DNA from 3 places in the Simiduia curdlanivorans genome. Region 3 is predicted to be linked to each of the others. Evidence: predicted binding sites of a transcription regulator. Region 3 holds the regulator's gene; each other region holds the start of a gene.
What was found. The regulator sigma-54, encoded in region 3, starts transcription at its own class of promoters, with help from an activator protein. The targets are predictions, from matches to a motif close to TGGCACANNNNTTGCNNT.
Positions count from the first base shown of each region.

Region 1: QWY82_RS09750 (molybdopterin oxidoreductase family protein) is a predicted target of sigma-54. The motif match lies at 1,767-1,784, and genes of this name have one in related genera.
Region 2: flgB (flagellar basal body rod protein FlgB) is a predicted target of sigma-54. The motif match lies at 2,472-2,489, and genes of this name have one in related genera.

Region 1 is NZ_JAUFQG010000004.1:2,176,219-2,180,995, reverse strand. It holds gene nirB (nitrite reductase large subunit NirB) at 1-360, opposite strand, end outside; gene cobA (uroporphyrinogen-III C-methyltransferase) at 375-1,295, opposite strand; gene QWY82_RS09750 (molybdopterin oxidoreductase family protein) at 1,845-4,094, shown strand; gene QWY82_RS09745 (DmsC/YnfH family molybdoenzyme membrane anchor subunit) at 4,152-4,777, shown strand, end outside.
Region 2 is NZ_JAUFQG010000006.1:86,433-91,209, reverse strand. It holds gene flgA (flagellar basal body P-ring formation chaperone FlgA) at 1-274, opposite strand, end outside; gene QWY82_RS14275 (chemotaxis protein CheV) at 490-1,440, shown strand; gene QWY82_RS14270 (CheR family methyltransferase) at 1,504-2,346, shown strand; gene flgB (flagellar basal body rod protein FlgB) at 2,591-2,995, shown strand; gene flgC (flagellar basal body rod protein FlgC) at 2,998-3,432, shown strand; gene QWY82_RS14255 (flagellar hook assembly protein FlgD) at 3,447-4,157, shown strand; gene QWY82_RS14250 (flagellar hook-basal body complex protein) at 4,178-4,777, shown strand, end outside.
Region 3 is NZ_JAUFQG010000004.1:1,990,839-1,995,615, reverse strand. It holds gene lptC (LPS export ABC transporter periplasmic protein LptC) at 1-16, shown strand, start outside; gene lptA (lipopolysaccharide transport periplasmic protein LptA) at 3-536, shown strand; gene lptB (LPS export ABC transporter ATP-binding protein) at 538-1,263, shown strand; gene QWY82_RS08885 (RNA polymerase factor sigma-54) at 1,401-2,945, shown strand; gene hpf (ribosome hibernation-promoting factor, HPF/YfiA family) at 3,056-3,346, shown strand; gene ptsN (PTS IIA-like nitrogen regulatory protein PtsN) at 3,351-3,812, shown strand; gene rapZ (RNase adapter RapZ) at 3,828-4,727, shown strand; gene QWY82_RS08865 (HPr family phosphocarrier protein) at 4,735-4,777, shown strand, end outside.

The DNA of each region.
Region 1 (4,777 bases), 190 kb from region 3:
ACCGGGAATAGGTGGCACGAAGGGGAAAGAGCCGGTTGCCAGTACTAATTGATCGTAGGCTTCGCGCCGACCACTGGCGGTGATGACTTCTTTATTGTCAAAGTCGAGATCAACCACCTTATCGGATAGAACATAGTTCACGCCCTTATCTTGATAATAAGATTCCGTGGTTAAGGCCAAATCCTCGGCGCTTGAACCGGAAAAATACTTGGACAATTGCACCCGATCGTAGGCCAGCCTAGGCTCTTCGGAAAACGTGATAACTTGATAGTTGTTGGCGTGATCAGAGGTCACCACATTATCAATAAACTTGTGGCCGACCATACCGTTGCCAACGACTACGATGCGTTGCTTACTCATATTCTTTCCTCACGTCAGGCTGACAATTTTTCCCAAGGGGAATTTTTATTAATAGAATTTGAAACACTCGCCAGCGCATTGCCTGCAACAGGCGTTGCCACTTCGGCGTAAATATCTTGCTGTTCTGGGCTGGCAATTTGCTCTAGCCACTGCAGCTGTTCGCGCAGGCGCACCACCTCGCCAACAACAATTAAGGCCGGCGATTCAATCTGATGACGCTCGACCAAGTCGGGCAAGTGCGCAAGGCTCTCGGTAAATACACGCTGCTGAGCCGAGCAACCTTTTTCGATAATGGCCGCGGGTGTATTGGCGCTAAGGCCAGCGCTTTGCAACTCGCGGGCGATAGTGGCTGCAGATCCCAAGCCCATGTAGAACACCAAGGTGTGTCCGCTGTGCGCCAGCGACGACCAATTGATATGCAACTCCTTCTCGCCGTGCGCGGTGACAAAACTCACCCCCTGGGCGATACCGCGATGGGTTAACGGGATGCCTGCGTAGGCCGTTGCGCCAGCGCCAGCGGTGATGCCGGGCACCACGTCGACGGCAATGCCGGCCTGCTTAAGTTCCAACATCTCTTCGCCGCCCCGGCCAAACACAAAGGCATCACCGCCTTTCAGCCGACAAACGTGTAAACCGAGCTGTGCGGTTTCTACCAGAAGAGAATTTAAATCCTGCTGGGGAATGGAATGACGATCTTTTGCTTTGCCCACATAAATAGCAGGCGTACTGCTCGGAAATAAGGCACGAATATCTTCGCTAACCAAGCGATCATAAAAAATAACATCGGCTTGCTGCAGTGTGCGCAAGGCTTTTACCGTGAGTAAATCTGCATCGCCAGGCCCTGCGCCCACCAGGGACACGCGCCCAGCTGCAGCGCTATTACGCGGCTTTAACCGGGCGAGAAAATGGGTTCTTGTGGCTGGGCTGGCTGGCATATTGGCTGACTCCACTCAGTGTGTTGCGCTAAGTCTTGAATAACTTATGTTCTAGTGAACTGCGCTAATGCACTGAGTAGAGCAAAGACAATGCCAATTAAAATTATTCGTTAATTTTTTTTAAAAAATCACGCCGTTGGTTAATTTTCTTCACGCCTATATAGAAACAAGAGTGCAATTCGTTAAAAACCTAACGCGACGCACCAACAAAGCCACCTACTCACCGCCCTCGTCGCACCCATAACGTGCAGCGCGCACAACAAAGAGGCGAACGCAAACTCGAAGCCGCACCAATAAAAGGCTAATCGCACACAATTGGTGCCGCAAGTCCTCGCCGAAAGCACCTCCGCGACGGCCTACAAGGTAAAAATGCACAGTTTTTCAGCGTCTACAGGGGCATAGCACGAAATATGGCGCAGTAAACCCACCTAAATCACCCAGATTCACAAAACTTTCGCCCCCTAGCCAAGTTGGTTCACTAATTGCTTTATGCCTATGAGTTCGAATTTTCTACTCCTTAATGAGTAGCACCAACCTCTAGGAAGCAGCATGATATTCGGTCGTAAAAAGCGTAAGCCTATTAGCATCCCCGCCAAGCCTGTTAAAGAGTGGAAGTACGCCACCTGTAACTATTGCTCCACCGGCTGCTCCATCGAGCTTGGGGTGAGTGCGGAAGGCAAGGTAATCACCAGCCGCGGCCATGCCGGCGCCGATGTCAACCGAGGCAAACTCTGCATAAAGGGCCTGCTCGAACACGACCTGTTTAACTCACCCGGGCGCGGCACAGTACCGCTCATGCGCGAAAAGGCCCATCAGCCCTTCGCGCCCACGACCTGGGACGCGGCACTGGATAAAACCGCGGAAAAAATTAAAGACATTCAAGCCAAATACGGCCGCGATAGCTTCGCCATCGTATCCACCGGGCAATTATTAACGGAAGAATTTTACGCCCTGGGCAAATTGGTGCGCGGCCAAATAGGCACCAATAATTACGACGGCAACACCACCCTGTGCATGGCCTCGGCGGTTTCGGGTTACAAGCGCTCCTTCGGTTCCGACGGCCCACCGGGTTGTTATGAGGATTTCGAACACACCGGCTGCTTGATGGCGTTCGGGTCAAACTTACCGGAACAGCATCCAATTATTTATTGGCGTTTAAAAGAGGCGCGCGAGAAGCGCCACTTCCCGCTCATTGTGGTAGACCCACGGGTCACCATGCTGGCGCAGTTTGCCGATATTCACCTGCCCATTACACCCGGCACCGACACCGTGTTAATCAACGCGATGATGCACGTTATTTTTAAAGAGGGCTTGGCCGACGAAGACTATATTGCCAAGCACACTCAAGGCATCGACGATTTACGCGAACTAGTACAGAGCAAATACGATCCAAAGCAGGCGCAACATATTTGCGGTATCGACGAAGATCGTATCCGCCATGTGGCCCGGGTTTACGCCAACGCTAGCAGCGCCATGAGCATTTGGACCATGGGCATTAATCAATCCACCCACGGCTCAGACGGCGTTGCCAACATCAACAACTTAAATTTAATCACCGGCAATATCGGCAAATTGGGTGGCACGAGTTTATCGATAACCGGCCAGTGCAACGCTATGGGCACGCGCGAGTGGTCGTCCTGTTCTGGCCTGCCCGGCTACCGCTATTTGGAAAAACCCGAAGATCGCCAACACATCGCCGACTTCTGGGGCGTAGATGAATCTTTTTTCCCACCCAAGCGCGGTTTGGCGCAAACGGATATATTCCCGGCGATCGAGTCCGGCCAAATAAAAGGTTTGTGGTTAGTGGCAACCAATCCCATGACCTCCATGCCCAATCAACCGCGCATTCGCAAGGCGATGGAAAAATTGGAGTTCTTAGTGGTGCAAGACATTTATGAGGATGTGGAAACCAATAAACACTCGCATGTGTTTTTACCGGCTGCCGTGTGGGCGGAAAAGGAAGGCTGCCACACCAATACCGAGCGCCGTGTTAACTTAACCCGCAATGTGTTGCCGGCCTATAAAGAGTCAAAGCCCGACTTCTGGATCTTCAAGGAAATGTCCAAGCGCTTTGAAGACCGCAATAAAGTAAATTTCCCCGAAAACGCCGAAGCCGCCTTTAACGAAATGCGCGAGCTGTCTAAAGGCGAAGGCCGCACGCTCGATATTTCTGGTATGACCTGGGATAAAATCGAAGCCGCGCGCGGTATTCAATGGCCCTACACCGAAGCCGACGCAAGCGCCGATGAAGCGCGCTTAGGCAAAGTGATAGCCATCGATAACAAGAGCCGGGTGGAGTTCAAAGGCAACCAGCGCTTGTACACAGACGGCGTTTTTCAAACCCCCTCGGGCCGCGCCAATTTAATTTGCGTTGATTTCGTTAACAACAACGAGTGCCCAGATGACGACTATCCCTTCTGGCTCAACTCGGGCCGCGTGGTAGAGCATTTTCACACCCGCACCCGCACCGGAAAGATCGGCAACTTGAATAAGTTCAGCCCCACGCCCTACATGGAAATGAACCCCGATGCCGCAGCGGAGCTGGGCATCGAACATCAATCTTACGTGCGCTTGGTGAGCCGGCGCGGCGATGCCGTGGTGATGGTGCAGCTCACCCACCGGGTTGGCCGCGACATGTTGTTTATCCCGTTTCATTTTCACGACTGCGTAAACCGCTTGACCCTCGGTTTACTCGACCCCTATTCGCGCCAGCCCGCCTTTAAGCAAAATGCTGTGCGAGTGGAAAAGGTCGACCAAAAAGAGGCCGGTCGCCTGAACCTAGAGCGCCGAACCTTTTAATTGCGCTAAAGAAGACCGCATAAACAGTAAAATCTGAACCCAAGCTTAGGCACAGATATGTTAAAAGATAGCAAACAAAATCAGTTGGAAAAAATAGCCGGCAGCGGCCTTTCGGGCAGCAGTCACACGCCGGTGAAAGGCAGTGAAAGCGCTGGCACAGCGGGCGCAATGATTTGGGAAATTCGCACCGAAGAGCAACCCTACGCCTTTCTATCCGATAAAAAAATTGAAGAGTCAAACCGCTACGGCCAAAAAATCGACCTGATCGATTTAACCGAGCACAAGCTGCCCGTAGGCCGCTCGCTCTACATTAACGAAAACCCGGCGGTGGGCACCAACCCCAACCGCAATAAGCAGCACGGTTTTTACTTTACCGCCGACAACTGCATTGGCTGCCACGCCTGCGAAGCAGCTTGCGCAGAAAAAAATGAAACACCTGCGCATTTTGCCTTTCGCTCGGTAGGCTATGTGGAGGGCGGCAGCTTCCCAGACTACAAGCGCATGAATATTTCCATGGCCTGTAACCATTGCGACAACCCCGTGTGTTTGAAAGGCTGCCCAACGCGCGCCTACACCAAACACGTGGAGTACGGCGCGGTGCTGCAAGATCCAGAAACCTGTTTTGGCTGCGGCTATTGCACTTGGGTTTGTCCCTACAACGCGCCCCAGCTAGACCCGGTTAA
Region 2 (4,777 bases), on a different contig from region 3:
TCACTTGTGCCGTTGCGTTGCCCCCGCTAGCGGGCAGGTTTTGCGTGTCCACCGTCAATTGTTTGTCACACTGATGGAATTTAAGGCGATTGTCGGGTGCGTTGACGGTAATTTTAATATCGTAGTTCGGGTAGAGCCCCAAGTAATGGCTTGCCAGTGCGGTATCGACCGTTTTAGCAATATTGTCGATAGGGTGCCAGCGCTCTTCGCCACCACTAGGGCTTGACGTAAAGAGGATAAAGAGCGCGCTTAATAGACCTAACAATAATTTCACGAATTTATGACCTATGCTTGCTAAACACTCAAGGAGTTTGTCTTTATGCCGACAACAACTCGAGACGACAGTAATTTGGCGTATTCGGGTTTATATAAGGCTGAGTGCAACATGTATGCCGTTGTGCGCAATTGAGTTATATGAACTATGTTTATAGCGGTACTGATACACAGACACCACACTGACACCACAACAAGAATTGGTCGGGGGCCGTAATGGCAGGCGTTTTAGACAGCGTTAATCAACGAACCCAGCTAGTCGGCCAGAACCGGCTAGAGCTGTTGCTGTTTCGCCTAGCGGGAAAGCAGCTGTATGGCATCAACGTTTTCAAGGTAAAGGAAGTTTTGCAGTGCCCGCCACTGAATGAAATACCTAAGCGCCACCCGGTGGTTCGGGGTGTTGCACATATTCGCGGCGGCACCATTTCGATTATGGATATGAACTTGGCAACAGGTCATGGCCCGTTAAAAAACCTCGAAAACTGTTTCGTTATTATCACAGAATACAATCGCTCAACTCAGGGCTTTTTAGTGAGCAAGGTTGAGCGAATTGTCAATATGAATTGGGAGCACATTCATCCACCACCAAAGGGCTCCGGTCACGAAAACTACCTCACAGCCGTCACTGAGGTAGAGGGGCAGCTGGTAGAGATTATCGATGTCGAAAAAATATTGGCAGAGGTCTCACCTATTAGCGAAGAAATTACGGCCGGTGTGATTGAGGATGGTATCGCCGAGCGGGTGGTGCAGAAACATGTGCTTATTGTCGATGACTCCACGATTGCCCGTAAGCAAATCCAACGGGTTATTGAATCTATGGGGCTGCAAACAACGCTATGTAAAGACGGCCGCGAGGCGCTGGAGTTTCTGCAGAGCTTGATCGAGGCAGGGAAAACCGTGACTCAGGAATTGCTGTTGGTGATTTCTGATATCGAAATGCCGGAAATGGATGGCTATACTTTTACGGCCGAAGTGCGTGGCAACCCCGCGTTAAAGGATCTACATATTATCCTGCATACTTCATTGAGCGGCGTATTTAATCAGGCAATGGTTAAAAAAGTAGGCGCAGATGATTTCCTCGCTAAATTTCACCCCGACGACCTGGCGCGGCGTGTTAATGAGCGAGTGAAGTCAATGTGCGGTGAAAGTATGTTGGATGAAGAATAAACCTGTTGGTCATTAACGTAGAATAACAGCGCTGCCGGGTTAAACTGTCAGCGCTGTTTCCACATGAGTATTATTGGCTTGTCTCAAACCTTTTTAGATTCCGCGCACTTTACCAAGTTTCGTGATTTCTTACACGATGCTTGCGGTATTTACCTAGCCGAAAGTAAACAGTATTTGGTCACAACACGTATCAGCCCCTTGCTTTCGCACCACAACTTTAAAGACTTGGGTGAACTGGTTCAGGAACTTGAGCGCAATAAATATTCGCCCTTGCGCGATATTGTTATCGATGCCATGACCACCAATGAAACCTTTTGGTTTCGCGATACTTATCCCTTTGAAATGTTGAAAAGCCATATTTTTCCGGAGCTCGCTGGGCAAAAAAGCAGTATCAATATTTGGTCTGCTGCCTGTAGTTCGGGCCAAGAGCCCTTATCCATAAGCATGGCGGTGGAAGAGTATCAGCGTCTTAGTCCGAAGAAATTAGTAAACGTCAATATAACTGGCACGGACTTGTCGCCCAGCATGTTAAAAATTGCCAAGGCTGCTACCTACGATCAAATGTCGGTTATGCGCGGCTTGTCGGTGGAACGGTTAAATGCGTTTTTTGACCAGCTAGGGGAAGATAGCTGGCGTGCTAAGGCGCAGGTTAGCCGTCGAATTAATTACCGTACGCTGAATTTACAAGACAGCTACGGCGGCCTAGGCAGTTTCGATATTATCTTTTGCCGCAATGTGCTGATCTATTTTAACAATGAGTTAAAGCTCGATATATTGAAACGAATACACCGCAACTTAAACCCGGGCGGCGTACTTTTCTTAGGTGCTTCCGAGGGCCTGGCCGGGGCATCCGAGTTTTTTGAAATGGTACACTGCAACCCTGGTATCCTGTACCGGGCAAAATGATGCCATACAGCGTGATTAGCCAGCGGTAATAAGTTGCCGCTTAGCCCAAACTTACTCCCCTCAGCAATAAGTCATTGGTTGCCTTTTTCTAATTAAATCAGTTACTTGATACGTGTGTCAGCCGTTGGCACAGCTGTTGCATTCTTATTAGAGTGTTAAAGCGAAGGCGTAACAGGCAAGACACTATTGGAGTGTTCGACCCTATCTACAGCCGATTGAAAGCAAAGATAGAGCAGAGGGCGTTATGGCGATTAGTTTTCAACAAGCAACCGGATTTTTTGAAACCACTCTTGCGCTAAAAGCAAGTCGTGCAGAGCTGCTTGCCAATAATTTAGCCAATGCCGATACACCCCAATTCAAGGCCCGTGATTTCGACTTTAAGGCGGCTTTGTCGCGAGAGTTGTCCGGTCAAAAGCGCTCAACTTTTGAGCTGGAAAACACCCAGGCCCGTCATATCGAAGGTCAAACAATCACCAGCTTAAACGATCTGCTTTATCGCACACCCATCCAGCCGTCAGTTGATGGCAATACGGTGGAAGAGCAAATAGAACACAGCGCCTACATGAAAAATGCACTGGGCTTTCAGGCGAGTTTCACCATGCTAAACGGCAAATTCAAAGGCCTAATGACGGCAATTCGGGGAGAGTAATCGTGTCTTTAGATTCCATATTTTCAATTGCAGGTTCGGGCCTTAACGCACAAAGCCTTAGGCTTAATACCACGGCCAGTAATATGGCCAATGCCGAGTCGGCCAGTTCGAGTATCGACCAAACTTACCGCGCCAGGCATCCCGTATTTACCACGGCTTTTAACCAAGCCAATGGCAAGTTGTTAATGGGCTCACCTAGTGAAGTAGAGGGTGGCGTGCAGGTGTTAGGTATTGTCGAGAGCGATGCCCCGCTGCAGCAACGCTATGAGCCCAATCACCCCTTGGCAAATGAAGAGGGCTACGTCTTCTACCCCAACGTTAATGTGGTTGAAGAAATGGCCAATATGATTTCCGCGTCGAGAAGCTTCCAAACCAATGTGGAAGTCATGAACTCCGCGAAGCAGATGATGCAACGCGTATTAACGATTGGTCAGTAGGTGAGGGCAGCGCTATGAGCAGTATCAGTGATGTTGGCAGTGTTTTAGATCACCTGAACATTGGATCAAAAAATACCGACAAGCCAAAAAGCAATGAGTTGGGTCAGGCTGAATTTCTCGAGCTGCTAATGGTCAAGATGCAGAATCAAGACCCATTGAGCCCTCAAGACGACACGGCATTTATTGCCGAGTTGGCGCAATTTAGTGAGCTGGAGGAGATAGAAAAATTGAATTCTAACTTTTCTAATTTCTCATCGGCCATGATGTCTAATCAAGCGCTTCAGGCGTCGGCACTCGTGGGCAGAAGTGTCACAGTGCCAACAAATTCAGCCACTTTGCAGTTGGGTAATGTGGTCAGTGGAAGCGCTGAATTACCCGCCTCAACCAGTGACATGACCATCAATATTTACGGCGAAACTGGCGCATTGGTTGAGTCCATTCCTCTTGGTTACCAGTCGGCAGGCGAGGTTGTTTTTCGTTGGGACGGTATGTTTTTAGAGGCTAACGGCGAAATGCTCGATTGGCAAAGCAGTCAACCCGAAGGCGTTCCGGCCGGGGTTTATCGGTTTGAAGTAATGGCGAGTGTAGACGGCGAGCCGACACAGTTAGACACAGCCTTAAGTGCAAACGTGAATAGCGTGACGATTGGTTCAGGCGGTCAACTGACCTTAAATCTGGCTGGCATTGGCCCTGTTGCAATGTCTGATGTAAAGCAATTTAACTAGTATTCTAGTGGGAGATTACAATGCCATTTAACACAGCTCTTAGCGGCATTCGTGCAGCAAACTCCGACCTTAAGATCACCGGCAACAATATCGCCAATGCCAGTACCACGGGTTTTAAATCGTCGCGCGCAGAGTTCGGTGATGTCTACGCGACAACCATTTTAGGCTCCGGGGTAAATACCATCGGCGGCGGTGTTCGGTTACAAGCGGTATCTCAGCAATTTAGCCAGGGTAATATCAGCTTCACAGAAAATGAGCTGGATCTTGCGATTAGTGGGGCGGGCTTTTTTATTGTCGATCAGGGGGGCGACAGGTTGTATACCCGCGCCGGTACCTTTGGGCTCGATAAAGATGGCTATATCGTTACCAACTCGAATGCCCGCCTGCAAGGTTTTGGCGCCGACATCAATGGCATTGTTGGCGGCGTTCTTGGCGACATGCAAATCCAAACCGGGAATCAGGCGCCGCGGCAAACCACGCTCGTTGATTCCGCTTTAAATTTAGATGCAAACGCGCCGGTGCTGCAGCGCTCTGGCTCTACTTTGCTAACCGATGGCAATGCTATCGCCGTAACTCAGGCCGGCTTGCAAGTGCCAACAACCTCCACGGTAGATTCAGCT
Region 3 (4,777 bases):
CCATGCCCCTTATTAATACCGTTAAAGGTGCTGTTAAAAATACAACCATCCTAGCCTTGGCGCTGACCAGCGTTTTAAGTTACGGCCTACCCGAGGATCGCGACCAACCGATTCAGATCGAAGCCGACAAAGCAACGCAGGATCAAAATAAAGGCATCACTGTTTACACCGGCAACGTGCAAATGGATCAAGGTAGCATTCATATTGTTGCCGATAAAATTGTCATCCACAGCGCCGAGAAAAAAGTTAACCGCATTGTTGCCACCGGCGCGCCCGCGCACTTTCAACAAAAGCCGGCACTCGACAAAGAAGTGATTATTGCGCGCGGCAACACGCTCAAGTACGAGGTTGTAGAAGATAAATTAACCATCACTGAAAACGCGCAAGTTGAACAAGACGGCTCCATCGTGACGGGCGATATTATTAACTACGACATTCATCTCGCGCTGGTGGAAGCCGGCAGCCGAGACAGTAATAATTCCCGGGTAAAAATGATTCTTCAACCCCAGAAAAAAAACAGCGACGCGAAGGAATAGCATGGCTAAATTAAGTGCATTAAATTTGGCCAAAAGTTACAAGGGTCGGCGTGTCGTTATCGATGTGTCCATGGAGGTCAACAGCGGTCAAATCGTCGGCCTACTCGGCCCCAATGGGGCAGGCAAAACCACCTGTTTTTACATGATTGCGGGCCTGGTGGAAAATGACGCCGGGCGCGTATTAATCGACGATAAAAACCTGACGGGCATGCCCATCCACGGCCGCGCGCGCGCCGGTATCGGCTATCTACCCCAAGAAGCGTCCGTATTTCGCAAGCTCACCGTGGCCAACAATATTCTCGCCATACTGGAGACGCGCAAGGAGCTCAACCGCAAGCAACGCCTCGCACGCATGGAAGCATTGCTCGAAGAATTTCACATCACCCATATTCGAGACAGCCTAGGCATGGCACTTTCTGGCGGCGAGCGACGACGCGTAGAAATTGCACGGGCATTGGCCACTGAGCCGCAGTTTATTTTGCTGGACGAGCCCTTTGCTGGGGTAGACCCAATTTCCGTGGGCGACATTAAAAACATCATCAAACACCTCAAAGAACGCGGTATAGGCGTGCTTATTACCGATCACAATGTGCGCGAAACTCTCAGTATCTGCGAGAAAGCCTATATCGTCAGCGAGGGGCATATCATCGCAGAAGGCGACGCCAATACTGTGCTAGCCAACCAGCGAGTCCGCGAGGTTTATTTAGGTGATCAATTCACTCTCTAATTTTAATTTACCCTACGGCTCATAAAGGCATGGAGCTTGCTTGTCAATATTGCCTGAGCCCTGACGGATGACTACACTAAGACCATACCTCGGCGAAGTTGCGAGGCACTACCTTAAAGGATGTTAGTCATCAAACCATGAAGCCATCACTACAGCTCAAGCTAGGTCAACAACTGACCATGACGCCGCAGTTGCAGCAGGCCATCCGGCTGCTGCAGTTGTCCACCTTGGATTTGCAAGCGGAAATTCAGGAGGCGCTAGAATCCAACCCCATGCTCGAAATATCAGAGGGCGAAGACGGGGCACAGGACACAGAGGCCAGTAGCGATGTCAGCGAACCTAGCGACCCAGAATTTAACAGTGCCAAAGAATCTACCGAAACCAACCTACAAGAATTAAACACGCCGGAAACTTCACCCGATAACAACCAGTCCAATGAGATGGATAGTGACTGGAACAACGACATACCCGACGACCTGCCGGTCGACACCAACTGGGACGACATCTACACCTCCGGCCCAGCCAGCAGCGGTTCAGGCAGCGACGAAGACCGCGATTACGAGCGCGGCGATAGCACCGGCGAAAGCCTGCAGGAACACCTGCTGTGGCAGCTCAATTTAACCCCCATGAGCGACAGGGACAGAGTCATCGCCCTATCGATCATCGACGATATCGAACCGAGCGGCATGCTGGGCAACCCCATCGGCGACATAGCCGAGGGCCTCAATCAAGAACAGGAAATGCTCGAAGACCCGGTTGAACTGGACGAAGTGTTAGCGGTTCTCCATCGCATTCAACAGTTTGACCCGGTCGGTGTCGCCGGCCAAGACTTGGCCGAGTGCCTACTTATCCAACTGCGAACACTGCCAACTACTACACCTTTCCTAGATGCTGCTAAGCTTATTGTTAAGGATCATTTAGCGCTGTTAGGCAATCGCGATTACAAGCAACTGATGCGGCGCTGTAAACTTAAAGAAGCTGAGCTGGCAGAGGTAATCGGGTTAATTCAAACCCTAAACCCGCGCCCCGGCGAACAAATCGCACAGGCCGATACTGAATATGTTGTTCCAGATGTCTTTGTCAGTAAGAAGCAGGATCGCTGGTTAGTGGAACTTAACCCAGACATAGCGCCTAAAATACGCATTAACGCTGGTTACGCCTCGCTCGTCAAACGGGCAGATACCAGCCCAGATAACAACTTCATGCGCGACCATTTGCAAGAGGCGCGCTGGTTCCTCAAGAGCCTGCAAAGCCGCAACGAAACCCTGCTCAAGGTCGCCAGTTGCATCGTCGAAAAGCAAATGGGCTTTTTTGAATCCGGCCCCGAGGCCATGCGCCCTATGGTACTGCACGACATTGCAGAAGAAGTTGGCATGCACGAGTCCACCATCTCCCGCGTTACCACACAAAAGTATATGCACACCCCGCGGGGCATCTTCGAGCTGAAATACTTTTTCTCCAGCCACGTCAGCACGGATGCGGGTGGAGAGTGCTCATCCACCGCGATTCGCGCCATTATTAAGAAGCTGGTGGCGGCTGAGAATCCGAAAAAACCCTTAAGCGACAGTAAAATCACCACCCTGCTTGAAGAGCAAGGCATTCAGGTAGCGCGCAGAACTATCGCTAAATACCGAGAGTCATTGGGCATTGCAGCATCCAATGAACGCAAGAGATTGATCTAAACGCTAGATCAAGCAACACCGCTACACCCTAGTTTTAGGCGCCCAGCTTTGGGGTTTGCACCAAAAAAGGGCAGTTGACAGCAAAAGCAGCGACACAAAGGAGCAGCCGAATGCAAATAAATATCAGCGGACACCACCTAGACCTGACCGACGCCATAAAAGATTACGTCCATGCAAAGCTGGAAAAGCTCGAGCGACACCACGACCGAATAACCAGTATCAACACCATACTAAGTGTTGATAAACTACAGCAAAAGGCGGAAGCGACAGTACACGTCAGTGGCGCTGAATTTTTCGCTGATTCAGAGTCTCAGGATCTCTATGCAGCCATAGACCTGCTCTCTGATAAGCTAGATCGCCAACTAATTAAACACAAAGAAAAACTCCGAAGCCATCGATAACCCTATGCAGTTTGAAACCCTTCTAGCCCCTCGCCGTGTACAACACGGTGTAGAGGGCGTCAGTAAAAAGCGCGTGCTTGAGACGATCGCCAACATCATCGCCACTGATATACCCAGCCTAGATGCCGATACACTATTTCGCAGCTTAATCGCGCGTGAAAAACTGGGTAGCACGGGCTTAGGTCATGGAATTGCTATCCCACACTGTCGAGTCGCCAGCTGTGAAAGCACTATTGGCGCTTTGGTTGTGCTCTCCAGCCCGATCGACTTCGATGCCATCGACGGTGCGCCGGTCGACGTCATATTTACCCTTATGGTGCCGGAAGAAGCCAGTAGCGAGCACTTACAAACATTGGCAAAACTGGCCGAATTATTTCAACAGGAAGAATTCCGCGCGGCACTGAGAACGGCTGAGACAAGCGATCTACTCTATAGTAGGGTAAGCGCATACCTTGCCACGCAATAAAGGGATTCTGTCAACATGAATACGGATAAAAGTACGGTCAAACAATCACCGCGCTTAATTATCGTCAGTGGCCGCTCCGGAGCAGGCAAGAGTACCGCCCTGCACGTGCTCGAAGATTTAGGATTTAACTGTGTCGATAATCTGCCTTTGCGCTTACTACCCGAGCTGGTACATCAATTAGTATCAGATCCAACACCCAATTCTCTATTTGCGATCAGCGTCGATGCTCGCAATGCTTGGCAGGAACTGCCCAAGTTTCCACAATTGGTGGCCGACGCCAATGCCAAGGGTATACGGATCGAGGTCATGTTTTTAGATGCCCGATCACCGGTACTGATTCAGCGCTTTAGCGAAACGCGGCGCAAGCACCCACTTAGTAAAGAAGGGGTCAGCCTAAAAGAGGCGACGGTAAAAGAGCGCGAGCTACTGCAACCCATCGTCGATTTAGCCGATCTAGTCATCGACACAACCACCCTCACCCTGCATCAACTGCGCGACCTGGTCAAAAACCGCGTCAGCTTGAACGCCGATACCAGTATGTCCGTGCAACTGGTGTCCTTTGGCTTTAAGCGCGGGGTGCCGGTAGACGCCGATTTCGTATTTGACGTGCGCTGCCTACCCAATCCTTACTGGAAACCCCACTTGAGGGCCCTAACGGGGCAAGATCAGCCGGTGGCGGATTTTTTAGAAGAACAAGAAGACACGCGCCTAATGCGCAGCGATATTCTGGCGCACTTAACGCGCTGGCTGCCAAAATTTGAACAAAGCAACCGCAGCTACATGACCATCGCTATTGGCTGCACTGGTGGCCAACACCGATCGGTTTATATGGCCGAAGAACTTTATAAAGCACTGGCGGGAAAAAACTCTAAACTACAACTTAGGCATCGAGAATTAACCGGCACAAAGGGCTAGGCGTAGCGTGATTGAAACCCAAATAGAGATTATCAACAAGCTAGGCCTGC